3 regions of the Paenibacillus sp. KS-LC4 genome follow, and region 3 is predicted to be linked to each of the others. Evidence: riboswitches for the same ligand, from Rfam matches in the RefSeq annotation. Region 3 holds a riboswitch; each other region holds the start of a gene.

Region 1 (4,526 bases), 2.2 Mb from region 3:
GCATTTCGGTATTGTGCAGGGTGCCCAGAAAATAGGCGTTTAAAATAGAGTAAATGACACTCATTGACATGCCGAGCATCATAGGAACGGCGAAATGGGCAATCGCTTTGTAAATCGGTGCTTTTTCAAAATAATGGAGGTTTTCAGTATCCATGGGGGTCACCACTTTCTCAATTATGGTTTGCAGTTAATTAGTTAGAAATCTAACTATATGTCAATCATAATCCCTTCCCTTCATTCGAAAGGAGGGGCTACGAGGATGCTAAAATGATGATTTGCGCCCAACGGAGTTCGCCGTATCTTCTTCAATATTGGCTTCAATGCGCGAAAGGAACCTGAACAGCAAGTTGGTTTCATCTTCGGTGAAGCCTTCCAGCAGCGTATGCTCAAAATCTTCAAAATATTGATTGAACGAGCCAAGCAGCTCTTTCGCAGCTGGGGTTACACGCAGCAGGTTGCGGCGCTCATCTTTCGGATCAGACTTGCGAACAATAAGGCCTTTCTTCTCTAAATTGTTGACCAGACTGCTGATAGAGGAGCCTTTGCGGTTAAAGGTAATTTCGAGGTCCTTCTGCGAAAGTCCCCCTTCCTCATGCTCATTAATATACCGAATGGCATGCCCTTGCTCTACCGTTAACCCGTACATCTCCAACTTCTTATTGACGTTGAGCTTCATCATTAGACCGATCATACGAAACTTATACTGCAGATTGCGGTCTTGCTGCATAGTTATCACCTTCTGTTTAAATAAATTAGACATCTAATAGTTAGAGTGCTAACTAAATATATCGTGATGGATTTCGTTTGTCAAATCGTTTTTTATTTTTTCAATACATCGAATATGGTATGATTACGGTCACGAGTCACCGTCACAATGAATCCAAGCTCTTAGGCAAAAAGGAGAACAAAATCATGTCCAGCATTATAGAGAAGCCCTTCGATCAAGAAATGCAAAATACACTCAGCGAGATTACAACGACCTACCATGCAAGCGAACTCAGCAAGAAGGACCAATCGGAGCTGCCGGCAAGCATCTATGTCATTGAAGCAGAAGAGACGATGGTTGGCTACGGCGTCATTTGGGAGTATGCGAGCGGCAAGCAGCTCATCGAAAAAGCGGAAAATGATTATTTTAGCGATGACGAAAAATATTTGGAAAAGGATTTTTATATTGATGTTAAAAATAAAAGGGATTTTGTTTTTATAGAAGCGCTGGATGTGCTGAAGGAATATGAAGGCAAGGGACATGCGGCCTCCTTTATCAACTGGCTTAAAGCGAAATATCCGAAAAAGAGAATGTATGTGTACACGCTGGATAAATCGCGCAACTTTTGGTATAAGCAGAACTTTGAAGCGCTCGGCACGACAGCCTGGATGACCTTTAATTAGCCGATGAACATTGAATTTGAAAATCAAACGATATCGTTTCATGTTGAATACGGCAATCGGGAGAAAAAAATATCGATTCAGATTGAGCCGTCAGGCTTCATCACCGTTAAAGCCCCGAAAGCAGCAAGTGAAGAGGTCATTAAACGATCAGTCGAGCGGCATGGGAAATGGATTTTGGAGCAAAGGAAGCAGCTTGCGGAGGCAACAAAAACGCCGCAAACGAAGCAATATCAAGAGAAAGAGAAATTTCTCTATCTTGGCAAGGAGCGTTTGCTGCATGAGTTAATGGAGACTGAGGGTTTATCAGAGGAGGAGCTTCGAAAAAACCTTAAGAAGTTTTATTTTGCAAGCTGTAAAAAGATTGTAGGGGAACGCCTGCCTATTTATCAGGCGCAGCTGAGAATAAAGCCTAAATCTGTTGAGATTGTCGAGTCCACGACCAAGTGGGGAAGCTGCAGCTCAAGCAAGCATTTAACCTTCAATTATCGTTTGGCGATGGCTCCATTGGATGTAATTGATTACGTCATTATCCATGAGCTTTGCCACTTGTTTCATATGAACCATGACCGCTCCTTCTGGAGGCGCGTCGGCAGCATAATGCCGGATTATAAAGAAAAAGAACAATATTTGGCCAGGTACGGCGGCTTCATGACACTCTAACGCTCGGCAGTCAAAGAGAACGTCCTAATGATTGTCGAGTCTGAAGCGTCTGGGGTGCGCCAGCCCCAGCCCCAGCCCCAGCCCCAGCCCGATTTGGAATCTACGACACCTCTCTAAGCTTGCTTGTGCAAGCTCCTCTATATTCTTTAAGTTCCTCATTGAATGAAAAAACCTTTCATTGGCTCACCAACACTGTATTTTTTGGTTGAATATGTAAATTTGTAAAGATTCTAATGAATTATTAATGTGTAACTATAAAACTTTAGTGACGCTTTACCGATATTCTTTTTTATAAAGGTGAACTCGCGGAAGGGCGGGGACGCAAAGCTTCGAGTCGAATGACCTAAGCACGATGCTAGTCGGGTCGTCGACTAAGGAAGGGGTATGTGTACGCAAATCCAGTCTATTCGGTCCGGATTTTTTTCGTATTCAAAAATTTACGAAGGAAAAAGAGTGATTACAATGAAACTAACCATCAAAAGCAGCCTGATTACCACTCTATTAATGACCGTATCACTAAGCTGTGTGTCCTTCCTTGGCTATGATAGAGCCAAAACGACATTGGAGGCAAACTTTAAGAAACAGGCAGAGCAGCAGCTGACTGTGGTTCAAAACTACATTGATATATGGATACAGGGTACACAGGCCAAATACGAGGCATTAAGTCAGTCTGATGATGTGAGGAACCGAGATATTCCTAAAATTCTCGCCTACAGCAACAGGATGACAAAGATTACCGATAACCCGGACGAATTTGCATTTATTGCTCCTGACGGCACGCTTTATTTGCCGGGAGCAACGACTAGCGTTAAGGATTACCCCCATTTTCAAAGAGCGATCAAGGGTGAGACGGTGACGATTGATCCTGTAGACTCAAAATCTCCGGGCGTGGAGGGAACTCCGATTGTGCTTACGGCTACGCCTGTAAGGGATGATCAAGGAAATATCGTTGGAGTCGGCAATGGGGGTCAGCCCATTCAGGACCTGATTGATCTTATCTCCAAAGTGAAATTAGGAGAAAGCGGTCATGCGATTGTTTATACAAAGGACGGGACGGTTGTGGCTAGTCAAAAACCCGAGGAGACCTTGCAGAAAAATATGGCCGATTACGACAATGAGGCGTTAAATAAAATGGTAACGGACAGCACAAATGGCGATACGGGTTTAGGTGAAGCCGTCATTAACGGCTCGGAGCATATGATCGTTTATGGCAAATCTAACATGATGGATTGGGGCATTGCCATTTTGGTTCCCAAAAGCGAAGCCTATGCCCAAGCGAACGCCTTGCTGCGGTTTTCGATTTTTATAACCATTGTGTGTCTTCTGATTTCCGCAGCCATCATCTATACGGTCATGCGCAAAACGCTAAAGCCGCTTTCCATCATGAATGAAAAGCTGAAGGGGCTATCTGCCAGCGAAGGCGACTTGTCCTCCAGACTGGCATTTGAAACGAAGGATGAGATCGGCGAGCTTTCCAGAAGCTTTAACGGGATGCTTGAAAATTTGCAAGGGCTGATCCTTTCTATTTTGGATAAGGGACAGATTGTTGCCAGCTCCTCGTCGCATCTATTGGGCAATGTGGATCAAATATCAACAACCGTTCAGCAAACCACCACTAACATTCAGCAAGCAAACGCCGGCTTGCAGGGTCAAATGATGGGCTATGAAAGGAATTTGGGGTTGATTGGTAATATTAGTGAAGGCGTATATGGCATACTAAATATATCTAACGATACCTCTGGCATAGCCGCTGAAGCTTCCAAGGGAGCCAAAACAGGCAATGAGGCCGTCGATGCCTTGGCCAATCAAATGGACTCCATCCAACAGACGGTTAATGAAGCTGCTGAGGACATTAAAAGATTGGGCGAGCGTTCGATGGAGATCGGCAACATTACGTCTGCCATTACATCTATTGCTTCTCAAACTAATATTTTGGCGCTCAATGCTTCAATCGAGGCCGTCAGAGCGGGAGCTCATGGAAAAGGGTTTGCGGTAGTGGCGGAGGAAATTCGCAAGCTTGCGGAGCAATCAACCGAATCCTCCAATCAGATTGCGAGTCTCATTCAACAGGTACAGGCCGACACGAATCATGCCGTGGGGACAATGGACAAAGGCACAGGTGAAGTTGCGCTTGGTTTGGAGCAAGTAGATAAGGTCGGCGTTTTATTCCAGACGCTAGTGACAACAACGACGGACGTATCCACGCATATGGAGAAAATTGCCTCAGCCGCCGAACAGCTAAATGCCAATACGGAGCGTGTGGAATCCGAGATTAAACAAAGTGTGCAAATCAGCAAGGACTCATCCCAAAGCTTTGAGACGATTGCCGCCATGTCGGAAGAGCAACTTGCTTCCATTATGGAAATAAACAGCTCTGTGGAACAGCTGACACGCACAGCGGATGAGCTAAAAACGATGCTTAATCGGTTTAAAGTGTAGTTCAATAACGATGAGGCCATGCCCAAAGTCGACCTGCT
Region 2 (4,526 bases), 2.1 Mb from region 3:
TAATACGGAGCAGCTTGCTGTTTATACGCCGGAGGATCTGGAGCGGGATACATCAGCCTTTCGCGGCGCCATCTATGGCATTTCCTCGAATTCAGCGAAGCAGACGTTTATGCGGCCGTCCAATCGTGCGGATTTGCGTGGACTGTGGTTTGCAGGCGGAACGACCCATCCTGGCGGAGGGACGCCAATGGTTGCCATGTCGGGGCTGCTCACCGCAGAGGCGATGATTCGGCAGCATTCATGAATGGTGCTTTATTATGGTACAAAAGAAAAGCCGTGCTTAGTTAAGAGCAGTAATGCCCTGAAGCCAAGCGCGGCTTAATTCATATAAAGGTTGATGGAGCATGTCCGTGAACGGAATAAGGGTTGGAAAAAAATAAAAAACCCTTCTAAATTAGAGGGCCTGCTTGAAACAACTTATTAAATATCGGGACGACACGATTTGAACATGCGACCCCCTGGTCCCAAACCAGGTGCTCTACCAAGCTGAGCTACGTCCCGAAAAAAATGGTGCCGTCGAGAGGACTTGAACCCCCAACCTACTGATTACAAGTCAGTTGCTCTACCAATTGAGCTACAACGGCGCGGTTATGTATCGGACACAAGATGTATTATGCCATAGAACGCTAGGAGGATGCAAGACCTTTTTTTATTTTTTTCGAAAAAAAATTCGGGCAGCAGTCAAATACCCGAATAGAACTGATTTTTAACTTAACTCTTATCTATAAGATTGTTGCTTTGTTTGAAGGCGGTCCGTTCTTACGGCGATGTATCCCCCATTATTTCAACTTCCTCGGTACGATTTGAGCTTCTTACGAATACTCGCTTATTCGCAGGGTTGCGCCTGGTTGGTTTGGGATAAGTGCTTATCCTTTATTTGTTTCTGATTAAATCCGAAATTAAGATACCGTTTATTTTCAATCCAGTAATGTCACAATCAGTTATTTCAACATTTGATAAATCACAATTTTTTAATTGCCCATTAGATAGATTGCAGTTATGAAAACTTACTGGTTTATATCGCCCATCGGGATTATAATTCCCTTCTCCCTCCATAGGAAGAACCACATTATGAAATTCTGTACCAAATAGATGGACTTTGTCAATAACAGCATGGCTAAAGTTAGCATGCTGAATTTTAATTCCACTCATATTAACATCATTCAAAGTCATTTCACTCATATTTACGTTATTAATTTTCGTCTTCGCCAAACTGACATTATCAATGTCAAGTTCTTCAGCTCTAACCTCTTGCCACTTTGACCCTGATATATCCGCCTTTTGCAAATCCAACTGCTCTACCTTTAAGCTCATTTTCATATCTCCTTCCAGATTATAATTAAGCTGCTTTTGTTGCTTCGACATTCGACCTGCATTTCCCTTTATTACCCAGTTATCTAATCGCCCGTTATTTTTTATCTTCTTTAGGCTGACTTGAGCGTTCGCACAGGCGAGAATACTGCTTTTTGGCAAGCATCGAGGTCCATTAAACGTTTCAACATTTTCTTGCTCATCTGTTTGTGTAATCGAAGATGCTTCAGCAATGAACGCAAGTAAGATCATTGCTGAATCGAGCTTCGCGAGTATCCTCAGCTAAATTGGCAGTATCTTCTCTGGATTCAGGAAGGAGCGGTCTGCATGGCTTGAAAAAAGCTGCAACTGTTCCGGCTTTGGCAACTCATCAAAATGTTCGTATTGCCTTAACCAATCCATTTCCTTCATTGTCTCATTGAGAACTGATGTTCTCATTTATCATAACAGAAAAAAGGTTTAGTAACAATCCTTACGAAAAAGAGCCTTTAACTTTAAAATGAACGACTGCGCTGTACAGCATTTTCCCGCGATCTGGATGAAACACGGCATGGTGGCTAATTGCATGAACGTGTAGGAGCAGAGCCTTATTGGTTTCGATTTGCTGGTCAATTTGTTTTTCCAGCGTTCGTAAGTCGAATGCCTCAAAAAACTCGATCTTATCTTCGATTAAATCTAGGCGAAAATCCATCGTAAACCTCCTTAAATCTCTTTCATGTCTTGTTATGTCTGGCTATTAAAGCGGTGCTCAACATTAATTTAACGCATCATGTCAGCTTATGACGCTTTTTGTAATTTACAAAAAGGTTTCCCTAAATTATACTTTAAAAGTGGCAAAATAAATAGAAAATTACATACTGAAAAAGGCAAACTTATTGAAAAATAAGGGCGCAAAGTTATGGGCCTAAGGTATTGCGCTATGGCTGCCAAACCACCGGTGCAGGACTATAGACTGAGTCAGCTATTCAACCGGTAACGGTGGTTGAATAGCTTTTATTTTTTTCAGTGTAATTAGGAGAAATGGAGAGAAAATAGTGATTACCCGATTGAGAGAGGCAAAGTGGTTAAAATGGACCTCAAAAATTTCTGATTTCTTCAAGAGACAGAAGGTCACAACGAAGCTGCTGTTTATTACTTCCTTAATTACGTTGTTTAACGTAGTGGCTGGCGGTTGGATTTTTATGCAAAATGCTTCGGTTAGAAGTGCCGTGAATGCTTCAAATGAGCTTCAGGAGGCAAAAAAAGAATATCAAGGCGTGTCGGATTCGATGCTGCGAACGCTGCTTTCGATGATTGATGCTGTAGAAAATGGAAGTACTGGCGATGATGGGGTTAATTTGGCACTTAAGTCAATGCCCGAGCGGGTGGACAAACTGAAGGTGACACTAGCAGCCCTTGATGAGAAATATCCTCACGGAGATAATGGCAACGCCTATGCGAACCAAGGCAATGTGTTTGGTCTTGCTCTGGAGCAGCTTCGTGCAGAAAACGGCAATTATAGCCAGCTCTCCATTGAAGACCGTTCCGCCAAGGTTAAACAGCTTGTTAGTACATATACGATTGTTCTAAGCTTTGCTAATGAAACGGTAGAGAAATGGCTTGAAGTGGATTCAATCGCTACACAGGATGCTTTGAACAAAAGTCTTGCGGCTGCCAATATGATTATTATCATCAATATTGTGCTGCTTGCCGTATTGCCGTTCCTCATGTCCTATTCGTTAAGCCGGAATGTGAAAAAAGGCATCGTTGGCTTAATGAAGCGAATTGCCTCCTATCAAAATAACGATTTCACCTATGATGGAAAGCTGAATCGTCAAGATGAATTTGGACAAATTGACCGTTCGCTGGAGCAAATGGGAAGCGCGCTTCGCGATACGCTTCGTTCGACTATGGATGTCAGTACGGTTGTTCTGCAAGCCTCGCGCAATATGGGTGATATGATTGTTCGTAATCAGAATGCTTCCGAGCAGGTGAAAGAAGAGATTAGCAACGGCAAGACGATTTTGATGACCCAGTATGATGATGCCACTTCCATCTCTGCTGTAACAGAGCAAATATCGGCAAGCTCGCAGCAAATTGCTGCCTCCACCGAATATATTAACCGCGATATGAAAGAAATGAGAGAGTCGTCGCGCACAGGCTCCACCGATATGAAGGGCGTCGTGCAAATGGTCAATCAGACGGTGCAGCAATTTGCCCGAGTAACCGAATCCTTCGACCGGATTAATGAGCGTTACAATAATGTAACGAAGTTTTTGGGCGGTATTCAGGATTTGAACACTCAGACGAATTTATTGTCGCTGAATGCTTCGATTGAATCGGCGCGTGCAGGCGAGCATGGCAGAGGGTTTGCTGTAGTAGCAGAGGAGATTCGCAAGCTGTCGAGCCAGACGGACATCATCTCCAAAGATATTACGAAGGAGCTTAAGCTTATTCAGAACGATTTTGCCGACAGCAGCCAGAGCTTGAGCAGCTTCTCAGAAGTGATTGAAACGACGAAGCAGGCGTCGGTGACGGCGAGCGAAATGTTTAACGGCCTGGAAAATCAAAGCAGCGCCTTGTCCGAGCAAATGGGCGAAATCTCTGTCGGTATTGATGAAATTACAAAGGGTATTACCGATATTGTTGGTTCTGTTGACAAGCTTCTGCAAACCTCCTCGGAGGTGAATGGCAAAATGGAGCAGATGAGCGGAATGTCCGAGGATCAATTTGAGGTATCGCTTCAGCTTCAAGAGCTGGCGGAGAAACTACAGGGCTCTTCCACTAATTTGCGCGAGAAAGCGGCTGTATTCAAGGTGTAAGCTCGCTTTCTAATGGGAATAGAAAATGGAACAATGCAGATGAATGCTAAAGATGGAATACTAAAGAGAATAGTAAAGAGGGATAGTAAAGAGGAATAGTAAAGAGGAATAGTAAAGAGGAAATAGCTGCTTTCAGCGCCCGTGGGCGATTGGAGGCAGCCTTTTTTTATCCAGCCCTTTACAAAAACAGATTACTAGTGTACTATTAAGATATAACACTAACACGCTAACACATTAATACGGAGGTGACTTATGCCGATTGAATTTGACAACAACCAACCAATCTATATCCAGATTATGAACTACATTAAACAGCAAATTATTAGCGGGAAGCTTCATCCCGGCGATAAAATCGAATCGGTGCGCGAGCTTGCAGTGGAGCTGCAAATCAATCCTAATACGATCCAGCGTACT
Region 3 (4,526 bases):
TTATAGAGCGGAGCGCGTCATTACCGAGGATGCAGCGCAGACTCAAGCGCGTCTCGCGCTGCTTGGCGCTATTCGCACCGTTATTGCGAACGCGCTTCGCCTCGTAGGCGTATCGGCCCCTCAACAAATGTAAAATTACCCATTCAGATAAAGGTCAGCCCTTGCGGCAGCGGTGGCAGAAAGCTACTCGCGTCGCAGGGGCTTTTTTTCAAAGAAATGGAGCATAATACGGTTTAAAGGCGTATTGGGCCAGTTGCTTTAACTAGTGTATGCGATTATACTAATTTTCGAAAATGGACAACATCATAGAGAGCGAGGGAAAAGTCATGAGAGGCAATGAGTCCGATTTGCCTGTTGTATCAATTGTCATGCCTTGCTATAACGAGGAGGAAGCACTGCCGGAAACGGTAAGGCAGATGTCCTTGTTGCTGGAACGGCTGGTGAAGGAGGGAAAGGTGTCAGAGCAGAGCAAAATGCTGCTTGTAGATGATGGCAGCCGCGATAAAACGTGGTCGCTGATTGATTCCTTCCACCGGAGCAACCGTTTCGTGAGCGGGCTGAAGCTTTCTCGTAACGTTGGGCATCAGCGGGCACTGCTGGCGGGCTTGTTGACGGCGAAGGAGTATGCGGATTGCATTATTTCCATTGATGCTGATTTGCAGGACGATATTACGGTGATCGACGCGTTTATTGAGAAGTACAAGCAGGGCTTCGAGGTCGTGTACGGCGTACGCAACAAGCGGACGACTGATACGATGTTCAAAAAGCTCAGCGCGCAATTTTTCTACAAATTAATGATTAAGCTTGGCGTAAATGTCGTTTATAATCATGCGGATTACCGGATGATGAGCAGGAAGGTCGTTGATAAGCTGGAGGAATACCAGGAGGTCAATCTGTTCCTGCGCGGCATTATTCCTACCATTGGCTTCAAATCCGACAGCGTGTATTATGATCGTCTGGAGCGGACCGCCGGCGAATCGAAATATCCGCTGAAAAAAATGCTCATTTTCGCTTGGGAAGGCATTACCTCCTTCAGCGTTTCTCCTATCCGGGCAGTATCGGTTGTTGGCTTCTTCATGTCAGTCATGAGTCTTTTGTTCGCTCTTTATGTGTTCATACGGCACTTGCAGGGCAACACGGTATCTGGCTGGAGCTCGATGATTCTTTCGATTTGGTTTATTGGCGGTATTCAGCTGTTATGCATTGGACTAATCGGTGAATATATCGGCAAAATTTACATTGAAACGAAGAAAAGGCCGAAATACTTCGTTGAAACAGAGCTGCATAACGTTGTATTGGCGGAGCCGAAAGCGAAAACGCAGCAATTACAAGAGACGAGGTGACGAATGGAATCGCTGCTGCTTAAAGCAAAATCGAACACGCAAGTTTTGATCTTCCTGCTCTCTTTGTTTGTCATCACGAGAATATTGCTTTACTTTGCAGGCTTTCTCGGCATGAATTTGTTTCCAAACTATCAAGTGCCGCCGGACTATGCGGTCGTACAGGGGCATGATTTCACATCGAGCCAGCTCTCGATCCAGACGGATGTTTCACAGCTGAAGAAGCCAAGCTTTGAGGATTTAAGGAAATTTGACAGCGTATGGTATTTGGGTATTGCCGAAAATGGCTACGATACGTATAACATCAATGAACCGCATCCCAGTGCGAATTGGGTGTTTTTTCCTTTATACCCTTTGTTAGTCTTCTTGGTGGAGTCTATTTCTAAATATGATGCGACGGTCGTGGGATCGGTTTTATCGAATTTGTTTTTACTCGTATCGCTTTTGTATTTTTATGGAATTTGCTTGAAAAGAGGGCTGAAACAGGAGCATGCCCAAGTTGCGGTGCTGCTGCTGCTTATTTTTCCGACCGCCATCTTCTATGCTGTACCTTATACCGAAAGCCTGTTCCTCATGCTGTCGCTTATGACCGTATATTATGCGATGCAAAAGCGATATTTTCTCGCGTTTCTGTTCGGGGGCTTGTCCGCTGTGACGCGCAATCTGGGCTTCGTCAACTTGTTTTTCGTTGTGGGGACGCTGCTGATTGAACACAGGCTGTATCGTTTTAAGTGGAAGGACGCGAAATATTTAGGTTATGGTATTATTTCAGCACTGCCGCTGACAGGTTATCTATTATATATGAAATGGCTCACGGGCGATTTACTGGCTCCAATCACAGAGCAGAGCATCAACTGGTATCGCAAGACGGTTGCTCCATTTTCAAACTACATTCATTTTATCCAAAAGCCTTATTTCTCAGGAAACGGCGGCTGGGAAAATGGCCTGCTTGCCTTTATTATTGCTAATGCCGTCCTCGTCATTTTTGTTGCCTTTCTTATTATGCGCTGGAAAGATATTCGCCGTAATGCACATGAATGGCTGTTTTTTGCATATGGTCTGCTGCTGATGCTCATCCCGTTCGCCAGCGCCGAATTTTTGCAAAGCATTCCACGCTATGTCATGGTGGCGTTCCCCTTCTATATTTATTTTGCGGATGTGCTGAAAAATAATAAGCCGCTCCAAATGTTTTATTTCATGATGTTTTTCCTGCTCCATATTGTGTACGCGGTCTGCTACTTTAATGGATATTTTTTCGTTGTATAATTTATGAAAAAATAATTTGACGAAATTTGCGCTCAAGGTGTACAATAACACCATATAACATTAGTTCATACTTTATACCTATTATGTTTAACGAAAAGGCAAACTCAGGGAAACCTGATGTGCGCAAAGCTACAGGGGCTTCATTCCTAACGGAATATGCTCGCCAGCTGCCGAATTCAACATCGCTTCTTCCTTTATTAATCAAGGTAGACTTTGTTCTTTCGGGAGCAGGGACTATCTTTTTTTATTGCTTCAAACACGAAAAAGGCAAACTCAGGGAAACCTGATGTGCGCAAAGCTATAGGGGCTTCATTCCTAACGGAATATGCTCGCCAGCTGCCGAAGCCCAACATAGCCTCCTTTGCTTGATGAAGGTGTGGCGTGTTCTTCGGACCACGTACCATCATTCGCTCGGGGGAGGAACTAACTATGAAATCGACAAAATTTGCTCTTACACTCCTTATGCTCGCTTCGACATTACTTTGGGCACTCCCTGTTAGCGCACAAACAAACTTTTACAATGGAGCATGGATCGGCACTTGGCCGAACCAAAGCTTGGACAACATTGCTGCCTACGAGCAACTGATCGGTGGCCACCAAGATGTTGTACATACCTTCGTCAATTCGAATCAAGGGATCAATGAGTGGAAGGGCTTTATGGACTATGTAAATAGTAATGGTTCGATTAACCTGCTTACCCTTGAATTTAAAAATAAAAATTACAAAGAATATTCGACTGCTGATATCAATAGAGGCGTAGTGGACGCTTACCTGAAGCAAACAGCTAAACAATTAATGAACTGGCAAGCGGCTAATAAAAACCCTGAAATCTGGCTTCGCCTGTTCCACGAAGGCAACGGCAACTGGTACGGCTGGGGTGTTGGCGACAGCACAGTGAACACGAACGAAACCTACAAAGCGGCATTCCAACGTGTCGTTACTATTTTCAAGGAGCAAGGCGCAACAAACATCAAATTCATGTACAATGTAAACGCTGAAAATGTTGGCAAAAACGCTTCGTTTACAGCGATGTACCCAGGCGATGCTTACGTGGACATGCTCTCGATTGATGGCTACAATTTTGGAACGAAACAATCGTGGAGCTCGTGGAGAACATTTGACGAGGTATTCCATGCTTCTTACCAAGCATTGACAAGCATTTCGAGCAAGCCAATTATTATCGCTGAAACAGGCACAACCGAAAGCGGCGGCAGCAAAAAAGAATGGGTTATTGATGCGATGAACCAAGTGCAATCGCCAGCGTACAGCCAAATTAAAGGCTTGATCTGGTTCAATGAAAACAAAGAGCTCGACTGGCATATTGATTCGTCGGCTGACAGCCTGAGCGCTTACCAAACGCTGCAACAAACACTTTAAGAGATTAGTTTGGTAGTAGAGAACTAGTCCCTAGCCTCCTCTTCTATAAAAAACTAGCTGTTATAGTACCAAATAGGTATTCTGAAAAAACTCTAATTTCGCGTACGTCGCGTAAAATTAGAGTTTTTTCGTTTTTTTTCTACACTTTTGCATAGAAGATTAAGAGGTTTAGAATAAAAATTAACTTTTAAAGGGGCAAGGATTGTGATAAGATAACTTTGAATTTGAGCCTTAGCCGCCAAAAATATCATATTTCCGGCCGATTTAACAAATATCGACAGCAAGAATAGGCAATATCGTCAGTCTATGTTGTAGATAAGTCAGAAAAGGAATGGAATTATGGCGAATAAATAGAGCGCAAAGGATTGGGGTTATTTGAAAACAAAAGCTAGGTACATATTAACAACTGTATCCATTGCTATCATGATCGTGTATCTAGTATGGAGACTTGTACAAACACTACCATCTGGATGGTCATTTATTTTTGGATCTTTGTTACTATTTTTTGAAATTATTTCTATTTTTCAATCCGTTTTATTCCAC

The links. A riboswitch is a leader RNA that binds a small molecule or an ion and turns the genes downstream of it on or off. The one in region 3 is predicted to bind cyclic di-GMP.
Region 1: linked by a shared signal. The riboswitch ahead of V5J77_RS18110 (methyl-accepting chemotaxis protein) and the one ahead of V5J77_RS01235 (glycosyl hydrolase) in region 3 are both predicted to bind cyclic di-GMP.
Region 2: linked by a shared signal. The riboswitch ahead of V5J77_RS10075 (methyl-accepting chemotaxis protein) and the one ahead of V5J77_RS01235 (glycosyl hydrolase) in region 3 are both predicted to bind cyclic di-GMP.

Annotation. Positions count from the first base shown of each region.
Region 1 covers NZ_CP145905.1:4,303,521-4,308,046, reverse strand. Annotated here, with positions in the region: gene V5J77_RS18130 (MATE family efflux transporter) at 1-154, opposite strand, end outside; gene V5J77_RS18125 (MarR family transcriptional regulator) at 263-727, opposite strand; gene V5J77_RS18120 (GNAT family N-acetyltransferase) at 913-1,389, shown strand; gene V5J77_RS18115 (SprT family zinc-dependent metalloprotease) at 1,393-2,049, shown strand; cyclic di-GMP riboswitch class I at 2,336-2,421, shown strand; gene V5J77_RS18110 (methyl-accepting chemotaxis protein) at 2,512-4,488, shown strand.
Region 2 covers NZ_CP145905.1:2,370,057-2,374,582, forward strand. Annotated here, with positions in the region: gene crtI (phytoene desaturase family protein) at 1-244, shown strand, start outside; tRNA gene V5J77_RS10055 (tRNA-Pro) at 428-501, opposite strand; tRNA gene V5J77_RS10060 (tRNA-Thr) at 509-584, opposite strand; gene V5J77_RS10065 (pentapeptide repeat-containing protein) at 874-1,563, opposite strand; gene V5J77_RS10070 (YrzA family protein) at 1,784-2,002, opposite strand; cyclic di-GMP riboswitch class I at 2,167-2,250, shown strand; gene V5J77_RS10075 (methyl-accepting chemotaxis protein) at 2,346-4,112, shown strand; gene V5J77_RS10080 (GntR family transcriptional regulator) at 4,365-4,526, shown strand, end outside.
Region 3 covers NZ_CP145905.1:275,940-280,465, forward strand. Annotated here, with positions in the region: gene argS (arginine--tRNA ligase) at 1-133, shown strand, start outside; gene V5J77_RS01225 (glycosyltransferase family 2 protein) at 327-1,343, shown strand; gene V5J77_RS01230 (mannosyltransferase family protein) at 1,347-2,606, shown strand; cyclic di-GMP riboswitch class I at 2,694-2,781, shown strand; cyclic di-GMP riboswitch class I at 2,863-2,950, shown strand; gene V5J77_RS01235 (glycosyl hydrolase) at 3,036-3,983, shown strand; gene V5J77_RS01240 (glycosyltransferase) at 4,407-4,526, shown strand, end outside.